One region of the Lactobacillus sp. ESL0225 genome, then DNA from elsewhere that is predicted to be linked to it. Evidence: riboswitches for the same ligand, from Rfam matches in the RefSeq annotation. Region 1 holds a riboswitch; each other region holds the start of a gene.

Region 1 (3,286 bases):
GATTGTAGCATATGTATCCAGCAAGCAGAAGTTTATATATATATAATATAACAATAGTTATATAATAAAATTAACATACCGCTATTTTAAGTTGATATTCGCCTGTCTAAATAATTCTGTCCGCATTTGAACTGGCGTTTCATGATAATACTCGTTAAATTTTTTATAAAAAAAAGATTTACCACTATATCCTACTTGAGCAATAATATCTCTAACCGAAATATCAGGGCGTGCTAGTAAGGTACGTGCTTCCTGCATGCGTCTTTCATCAACATGCTCAACAAAACTTTTTCCAGTTTTTTGCTTAACTAAAGTTGAAAAATAATTAGGATTTAAACCAAAATGCTTTGCAGTTTGTTCCAAAGTAATATGAGCAAAGTTTTCATCAATATATTGATCTAGAGCTGTCTCAGCAAATTCATAGTTAACCAGTGGTAGAGCTGATAGCTTTTGATTTCTAATCGTTGTTAAAAATGCCATCATTAATTCTGCTCTAATCATTTCACTAGTAAACAAATTTTGGTTTAAATACTCATCAACGATTCTTCTCATCAGTTGGGTGGGTTTGGCTAATTTTGAATTTTTTAAATATAACAACCGCTCCGTCTTAAGAGATAACTTTATTTGGCTAACTATTTTCTGCTCGTCATCATTAAATTTAGCTATAGCATTGAGAAAATTTAAATGATTAGTAAATTCAAATTTAACGATTATATCTTCTTTAGTTTGCCTAGGAACATCATATTCACATTTTGGTTCTAAAAAAACGCTATTTCCTGTTGCTAAACGAATATTTTTTCCATTGATTTTTATGTTTATTGTTCCTGCCACCATAAAAATAATAGTTTGACGAGCAGTTTGATAGCGATGTAGACCAGTATTATGATTTTCAAGATAAATCGTAAATAGATCAAAAGTGCTATTAACTGGTTTGAGACATACCTCATTTGTATCAGTACTTATTGCTTGTAAAACACTCGCTAAATATTGTTCCAGCCTAGCTGCTGTCATACCTTCACCTTCTCAATGATTTTATATTATACTTTAATTATATATCAAAAGATTTGTTACTTATAAATTTTTAAAGCAAAAAAGTTTACTTTAATATCATGATCAAGATAGACAGCAAACCATCTTTTAGGTATAATGACACTAATCTTGGGGTGCCGATAAGGCTGAGAACATACCCACTGAACCTGCATGGATAATGCCAACGAAGGGAAAATCACTTGAATTTTACGTCATCTGGTATGAAGCCATGATGACTTTTTTTATACTTAGGAAATAAAATTGATTACTATTAAAAATTTAACTTTTACATATGACCTGCAGAATAAAATTTTAGATAACCTTAGTTTAACCATACCTACAAAAGAATTTTCATTATTAGTAGGACCTTCAGGCTGCGGCAAATCTACCCTACTAAAAATACTTGCAGCACTTTATCCCAAATATGCTGGTCAACTCACTGGGGAAGTTGATTTAAATGGCTTACGAGCTGCGATGCTGTTCCAAAATGCTAGTGAACAATTTACAATGTCTACTCCGCGAGAAGAAATTATCTTCGCTTTAGAAAACCTCCAAGTTGACCGTGAACAATATGCCCAACGTCTTAAATTGGCCGTTAAATTTACCCAGATTGACCATCTACTTGATCAAAAAATTAATACAATGTCTGGTGGTGAACAGCAACGAGTCGCACTAGCTGTTCTAGTAGCAATGGATGTAGATCTTTATTTACTTGATGAGCCATTTGCCAGTTGTGACCCAGATACTCGGCACTTTTTAATTAACAAATTAGCAGCTTTAAAAAAACAAGGGAAAACTATTCTCATTAGTGATCATCTTTTAAGCAATTATCAAAATATTTGTGACAATATATTTCAATTTCAAAAAAAAGTAATCACTAAGCTAAGTGCAGCAGCCAAAGATAACTTATTGCAAAAAAATAAAGATAAAAAAAATTATCATTTTGCTCTCCCTCAAAGTGAGCAACCCTGTTTTACTTTAACTAATACAAAAATTAGTGAAAATCGATTACTTTTAAACCAAAAGCACTTACAAATTATGGCTGGTAAAACCACCCTCATTACGGGAGCTAATGGCATTGGTAAAACTTCACTTTTTAATGCCCTTAGTAAAATGTTATCCTACGATGGTAGCTTGACTTATTATGACCATGAAATTAGCCAACTATCCGCGCGTAAATATTTGTGGCAAGTTGGGCAAGTTTTCCAAAAAGCTAGTGACCAATTTATTAATATTTCAGTTGCAGATGAGCTTAACTTGAGTAAAAAAAGTCCTAACAACCATTTCTTTACTGACCCAGAAATTAATAAAGCTTTAATTGCCTTGGAATTAGATCAAACCTTAGATCAAGCTGTCTATTCCCTTTCTGGTGGTCAACAAAAGAAATTGCAAATTTTATTGATGATCATTGCTAGTCAAGCTGTGCTCTTACTTGATGAACCGCTAAGTGGCTTAGATGATCATTCTGCTAAACAAATCATAAATTTATTAAAGGAGAACCAAGCTCGACAAGGGCAAACATTAGTAATTATTACCCACGACCTTACTAACATTGCGGAGTGGTGTGATTATCATCTTGTTTTTAAAAACCAACAATTAACCTATGTAACGAAATGAGGTGCTCGCATTGAATCCTGGTTTTAAGTTCTTTTTAGCAGTAATAGTTTCTTTAGAGATATCATTGACAACCAGCTTACCTACAAATTTAATCATTATTGGAATAGCAGTAGTTTATTTACTTTTTAATCATGTCAAAATCAAAAATTTACTTTTAACATTACTTTTACCATTAGTAGCAGCAACGACCATCTTTGCTACTCTGTACTGGTTTACACCTGAACCCAATTTACAGAACGCTCTTTGTTTAGCTAGTAGAATTTATGTCTACACTCTGACCATCTACTGCGTTTTTATTGGAACTACGACCACAGAATTTGCTCGTTGCTTTGAACAAAATTTTCATCTACCAAGTAAATTCGCATATGGCATTTTAGCAGCACTTAATCTTATTCCCCAAATGAAACAAGCAATTAAAAAAGTCCAAACCGCTGCAATGATGCGGGGAGTTTATTTAAGTTTTTGGTCACCTACACTCTACTTCAAAGCAATCTTAATTGCCCTCAATTCAGCCGAAAATTTAGCCCAAGCAATGGAGTCACATGGCTATGTTGAAGATGCGCCACGGACAACGATCGTGGCAATTCCAATAAAAATAAGTGATTGGATATATAGCAGTATTATTCTATTATTTGTTAAC
Region 2 (3,286 bases), on a different contig from region 1:
TAGTAGATAGTTTTAATTTTTTTTGTCTATACAAGGTTTTTATTTAAAAATGAAGTTTAATTTAAATTGTAGTTTTCTTAATATAAATTTTGCTACAATTAAGAATAATAGTAAAAAATGAAAGGCTAAAAAATGAAAAAAGAAGAAGAAATTAAAATGCTTAAAGCCTTTGCAGATGCAAACGCAACCTCTGGCTTTGAAGAAGAATTTGTTAAATTGTTTACAGAAACTGTGAAGAGTTACGCTGATATTAAAATTGATGGTATGTTGAATGTTTATGCAGCTAAAAAGCAAAATAAAGCTCACCGTCCAATAATCCAGCTTGATGCACATTCAGATGCTGTTGGCTTTATTACACAGGCTGTAAGGCCTAATGGCTTAATCAAATTTGTTCCACTTGGTGGCTGGGTTAAATACAATATTCCAGCTTTACGTGTCAAAATTAGAAATCGTGATGGTGAGTATATTCCAGGAGTAGTGGCAACTAAACCGCCTCATTTTATGACTGAAGCAGAGCGTAACAATGTTCCAGATGTTGCTGACATGTCGATTGATGTTGGTTCAAGCTCACGCGAAGAAACTATTAATGATTACAAAATTGACACTGGCTGTCCAATTTTCGTTGATGTAAAATGCGAATATAATGATAAGACAGGTTTGTTTTTTGGTAAAGATTTTGATGATCGCTTTGGTGCAGCCGCAATGGCGGATGTTCTTGAAGAATTAAAAGATGAACAAACAAACTTTAATATCGTTGCTGCTCTTTCAAGTCAAGAAGAGGTTGGGTTACGAGGTGCGTATGTAACAGCTAGGGAAGTTAAACCCGATTTGGCGATTGTGCTAGAATCATGTCCAGCTGATGATACTTTTACCCCTGACTGGTTATCTCAAACTGGTCTTAAAAGAGGACCGATGCTACGTGACATGGATACCTCATTCTTACCTAATCCTAAATTTCAACAGTATGCCTGCGATGTAGCTGATAAAAATCATATTCCTTATACGCGCTCAGTTCGTACTGGTGGGGGACAAGATGGAGCCGCTATTTACTATGAAAATGGTGCACCTACTATTGTGATTGGTATACCTGTACGATATGAACATTCACCATATTGCTTCAGTGCATACCATGATTTTAAGGCTGCAGTTGATTTAGCAGTGGCAATTATTCGTGACATGACTGAGGAAAAGCTTGCTAGTTTTAGTAATTTTTAAATACTTAATAAAATAAAATCGTGTAAGCAAAGGCTACACGATTATGCTATAATACAGAAGAAGTCACTAGGGGTGCATATAGCTGAGAAATACCCTCTGAACCTGAACGGGATAATTCCTGCGTTAGGGAAGTGTAACAGAGTAAATTACTAAGTACTCCTAATGACTTAATAGTTATTTAGGAGTATTTTTATGTTTACAAGATCATCAAAGTGGAATACTAAATCAATTATTTTAGTTGCTTTAATCGGAATAATTATGGGTGTGATTTACACTTATGGCTTCAATTGGGCCTATAATTTAATTAAAATGGCCTTGATTCCAACAGGCTTTGCACCGGTAGTTGATACAGTTTTTACAGGTTTGTGGCTCATGGCTGCGCCTTTAGCAATATATTTTGTGCCAACTGCTGGGTCTGGTACTATTGGTGAATTATTAGCGGCAGTTGTTGAAATGGCGATTGGGGGACAATGGGGAGCAACGACTATTATATCTGGTATTCTACAGGGGGCATTAAATGAAATTGGCTTTTTCCCTAAAAAAGAACGCTATCAGAAATTTTCTTGGGCAAGTGTGATAACAGGAGCAATTTTTGCTGGCTTGGGCTGCTTTATTTTGTCATATGTGCTTTATGGTTGGTCAAAATTTAGTCTTGTACTACAAATAACAATGTTTATTACTAACTTGATTTCAGCTGTTGTTTTTGATGGTATTTTAGTTAAATTAATTATTAATATGTTTGAACGTGCTGTAAAGCCAAAAATAAGTTAATTAGAGTAAAATAGTTGCAACTTATCCTGTCCAAAGGTTGATAGCAGATAAAACAGTTAGCGGCTATTTTTGTTTTGGTTGAAATTTGGCTCTAGCTCGAGTAAATTTTTTGATAAAAAGAATAATTCGGATATATTAGATATAGATAAGGGGAATTATGGTAAAAGATATTACGAACTGGCGCTCATTAGGCGGTTATGTCGGTGCAAATGGGAAAAAAGTAAAAGAAAATATGCTTTTTCGGTGTGGACAGTTATTTGATTTATCTTTAGAGCAAAAGGAGGCCGTCCGAAATAAATATCAAATTAAGCAATTAATAGATTTTCGTGGTGCTGATGAACGAAAAGAATATCCAAATTATATTTGGAATGGATTAACTTATATTACGATAGATGTTCTAGCAGATGCTGCTACTAACCAAGCTAGTCTTGATGAAATTATTTCTGCTAATGGGGATGTTGCAGGTAATATGCTAATTACATACAAGCAACTAGCTTTAACAAATTCTGCGCGTGAGGGATATCAACAATTTTTGCTGACTCTAGTTGACAATCCCGTACCAACAGCTTTCCATTGCTTTGCGGGAAAAGATCGCACTGGTGTTGCAGCAGCGTTAATTTTAAAGTGTTTGGGTGTTGGTAATCATGATATTTTTACTGATTATTTAAAGACAATTGAAGCAAGAAGCAAAGCTAATAACGAAATTTTAAATCTTTTAAAAGGACAGTTAGATGCAGTTCAACTTGAAAGTGTAAAGGCAGCACTAACTGTACAGCCTTCGTATTTAGAATGCTATTTTAAAACAATTGAGCAGAATTATGGGGATTTTGATAATTACTTGGTAAATGGGTTGAAGTTGCCAACTAATTTTAAGGAAAAAATGCAAGGTACTTATTTGGAATAATTAATGAATAATCATCAAATAACTTAGTAGCAAAAAGGACTGATCTCGAACATAAAGGAGAATCAGCCCTTTTTATTTAGAACAGAATGTACTTTGGTTGTCAACATATCAATAGCAACATCATTAGTGCCACCTTCTGGAATAATGATGTCAGCATAACGTTTAGTGGGTTCAATAAATTGATGATACATCGGCTTAACTGTGTCAAGATACTGTTCAATTACTGAATTAATTGAGCGCCCACGTTCTTCAATGTCTCGTTCAAGTCGGCGAATAAAACGAATATCGTCATCAGTATCAACGTAAACTTTAATATCCATTAAGTCACGAATTTTTTTACTGGATAAAACTAAAATTCCTTCAAGTATAATAATATCAACGGGTTCAGTATGAATT
Region 3 (3,286 bases), on a different contig from region 1:
AGAAACCAAAATTAAAAATTTTGAAAAAATGGGAATTGGGTTATTTATTCATTGGGGACTATATTCGAAATTCTCTCAAGGTGAATGGTCTCAAAATATCCTAAAAATCAAAAATTATCAATCTGCATTTCAAGAATTTAAACCAATTGAAAAAAATATTACAGATTTAGTTAAATTAGCAAAAAAAGCTGGTTTTAAATATATTGTACTGACAGCTAAACATCATGATGGTTTCTACTTATTCGATACAAAAGGTATTAATTCTTTTGATTGTGTCCACACCCCATTTAAAAAAGATATTATTAAAATTTTTACTGATGAATGCCATAAACAAGGTATAGCACCATTTATTTATTACGCTACATATGACTGGAATAATACTAAATATCATGAAAACTTCAGTGAGTATTTAATAGAATTACGTAAATTAATCAGGCTGATTTGTACTAACTATGGACAAATCGGTGGTTTCTGGTTTGATGGTAATTGGAATAAACCACAAGCAAATTGGCAAGAAGAAACATTATATCAAGAAATCAGAAAATTACAGCCACAGGCAATTATTATCAATAATACCGGACTAGAAAAGCAAGGGCAAAGTGAAGGGAAAAAAGTTGATGTCATAACTTTTGAACGCGGTAATCCAAAAATAGTTCACCATGTTCAAGATAATCGTTATTTAGCGGCAGAAACATCATTAACTCTAAATAAACACTGGGGAAATGCTAAAAATGATCTCAACTATATCTCAGCTAAGCAATTAATTGAACAAATATGCCATACACGCAAAGTTGGCGCAAATTTATTAATTAATGTTGGACCAGAATTTGATGGTTCATTGAATGTTCATTGCCAATCATTACTTGAAATTGTAAGTCATTGGATGAAAATAAATCACGAAGCAATTTACGGTACTGCTAATTATGAATACCCAACATATCCTTCAACATCAAACATTCATGATTTTATCAAAGGTCGTTATCTCTTCGTTGATAATCTTGGTAATATTGGTAATAGTAATGTTATTTTAGGCGGTGAAAAAGCTCGTCAACTTGTTTTTAATAATTGGCCAAATAATCAAAAAATTAGTCATATTGTTTGGTTAGATAATAATAAAAAATTAAGCTTTAAACAAAACTATACTCAAAAATCACTAGAGATTTCAGCTGATGGATTTGAATATGGAACTAATTTAATTGAACGAGTTGCCAAAATTTATTATAAATAATGCACATATTTTATTTCCACTGCTCTTTTGCGTAAGCCATTTGCCAAAACTGTAATTCGTAGTAGCTACTGCGAATAAAAGCTGTTTGCATCATTTGACGATCAGTTGCGGTGGCTTGACTAGCCAAAATATTTATTAATTGCAAAATATGTGTCACATTGACCTTATACCAGTCACTATCATAAGTATCTATCCATGTTTGATAGAGTGCTACGGGTGAGCCAACTTCAGCTAATTTTTGCCCAATTTCTTGATACAACCAATAACAAGGAACAATTGCAGCGATTGCTGGGGCAAAGCCATCACGTTCGAGTGTCAGATACATATGATTGACATAATTATACGCCGTAGGCGCAACCGCTGTTTGTCTAATTTCCATTGGAGTAATTTTTAATTCCGTAAAAAAATCACTGCGGACAGACCATTCGCAAGCCTTAAGATCTGCTTCACTCTGCAATAAAAATTGTTTGATTTGCGGATTACCTGCTTGTTCAGCTAATAGATGATGGAACTTACTAAATTCAACTAAATAATATCGATCCTGCAGTAAATAAAACCGAAATTTTGTTAACGGTAGTTGGCCACTTTGTAATTCTGTAATGAAAGGATGCACCAGACTTTTTTGCCATATATTTTGTACTACTTGATGCAATTGCTGCGTGAAACTCATTAATTTGCCTCTTTTCTACTTTATTAATTTTATTCTTATTTTATGCCTATTTTTAATTGTATTAAACAGAAAAAATCATTATAATAGAAAGCGATAACACGAGGGGAGCCCCCATCGCGGCTGAGATGGAACTACGTTCTAGACCCTTTGAACCTGTAAGCTAATTCTTGCGTAGGAACGTGTCAATAACCGTTAAGCTTTGACACATGATAGTGTCAAAGCTTTTTATTTACGCAAGTAGGCTAGTGCAATTGTTGGAGGTTGAAATGAAGTTAAATATTCTCAATGAATTACGAGAAAAAAATCCGGTTGTTTTAAATGCTGCTAATTTTGTCACCGTTCAAGATGTTGCTAATAGTTTAAATGCTATTGGTGCTTCACCAATTATGAGTAAGGAAATTGCCGAAGCCGAAGAAATGGTTAAGATGGCTTCAAGCGTTACCCTTAATCTCGGCACCTTAACCCAGTTGCAAATTGCCCAAATGAAAAAAATAGGCGCTTTAGCTACCCAAGATAAAAAGCCTATCGTATTTGACCCTGTCGCTGTAGGAGCGGTTAATTATCGTCTGCAAACAGCGCAGGACCTCCTCCACAGATTTCCAGTTAGCATAATCCGTGGTAATGCTGGCGAAATTGCAGCTTTAGGGGGTTTTGAATGGAATGCCCGAGGAATTGATGCCGGTTCGGGTTCAGGTAATCTTGACCAAATCACCCAAAAAACGGCTCAAAAATTGGACTGTGTTGTTATTGCTAGTGGTGCAACAGACACAATCAGCAATGGCAAGAAGATTGCACATGTTTACAACGGCACCCCGCTATTTCAAGCCCATGTTGGCTCAGGTGATGTACTATCTAGTATTGTGGCAGCTTTTGCATCAGTTGGGGCTGATCCATTTGAAGCAGCTCAAACTGCCACCTTGGTATTTGCAGCTACTGGCGAATTACTAGCTAAAGACCATCCAAAAATTGGCCCTGGCACGTTCGGTATGCATCTGATAGACTACTTGGCTAAAGTTCAAGTTGCCGATATTGAAAAAATAGCAAAATTTGACTAAAGGACGGCTTTTTATGACTGAAAAAATTAATTCTTTCCCCCAAGTATTAACAATCGCTGGAACCGATTCTGGTGGTGGTGCTGGTATTATGGCCGATCTTAAGACTTTTCAAATGCAAAAAGTTTTTGGTACAGCAGTGGTGGTAGCTGTTACCGCACAAAATACCCTTGGTGTACAAGACTCTTTTTTAATACCATTAGAACTAATTGACGCACAATTTACTTCACTTGCCGCTGATTTTAAGATCCGTGCCTGCAAAACAGGAATGCTTGGCGATGCAGCTCACGTGCATCAAGTTGCTCTTAACCTAAAAAAGTATGATTTTGGTCCCAT

The links. Region 1 has a riboswitch for thiamine pyrophosphate ahead of F5ESL0225_RS00430 (ATP-binding cassette domain-containing protein). Riboswitches for the same ligand answer to the same signal wherever they lie in the genome.
Region 2: another riboswitch for thiamine pyrophosphate. It lies ahead of F5ESL0225_RS01765 (ECF transporter S component); the one in region 1 lies ahead of F5ESL0225_RS00430 (ATP-binding cassette domain-containing protein).
Region 3: another riboswitch for thiamine pyrophosphate. It lies ahead of thiM (hydroxyethylthiazole kinase); the one in region 1 lies ahead of F5ESL0225_RS00430 (ATP-binding cassette domain-containing protein).

The regions. Positions count from the first base shown of each region.
Region 1 covers NZ_REHK01000003.1:29,003-32,288, reverse strand. The annotation lists gene F5ESL0225_RS00435 (helix-turn-helix transcriptional regulator) at 82-1,011, opposite strand; TPP riboswitch at 1,150-1,239, shown strand; gene F5ESL0225_RS00430 (ATP-binding cassette domain-containing protein) at 1,291-2,646, shown strand; gene F5ESL0225_RS00425 (energy-coupling factor transporter transmembrane protein EcfT) at 2,657-3,286, shown strand, end outside.
Region 2 covers NZ_REHK01000006.1:18,328-21,613, forward strand. The annotation lists gene F5ESL0225_RS01760 (M42 family metallopeptidase) at 133-1,215, shown strand; TPP riboswitch at 1,274-1,362, shown strand; gene F5ESL0225_RS01765 (ECF transporter S component) at 1,408-1,986, shown strand; gene F5ESL0225_RS01770 (tyrosine-protein phosphatase) at 2,144-2,890, shown strand; gene udk (uridine kinase) at 2,953-3,286, opposite strand, start outside.
Region 3 covers NZ_REHK01000010.1:289,938-293,223, forward strand. The annotation lists gene F5ESL0225_RS07410 (alpha-L-fucosidase) at 1-1,228, shown strand, start outside; gene tenA (thiaminase II) at 1,239-1,898, opposite strand; TPP riboswitch at 1,990-2,093, shown strand; gene thiM (hydroxyethylthiazole kinase) at 2,165-2,953, shown strand; gene thiD (bifunctional hydroxymethylpyrimidine kinase/phosphomethylpyrimidine kinase) at 2,967-3,286, shown strand, end outside.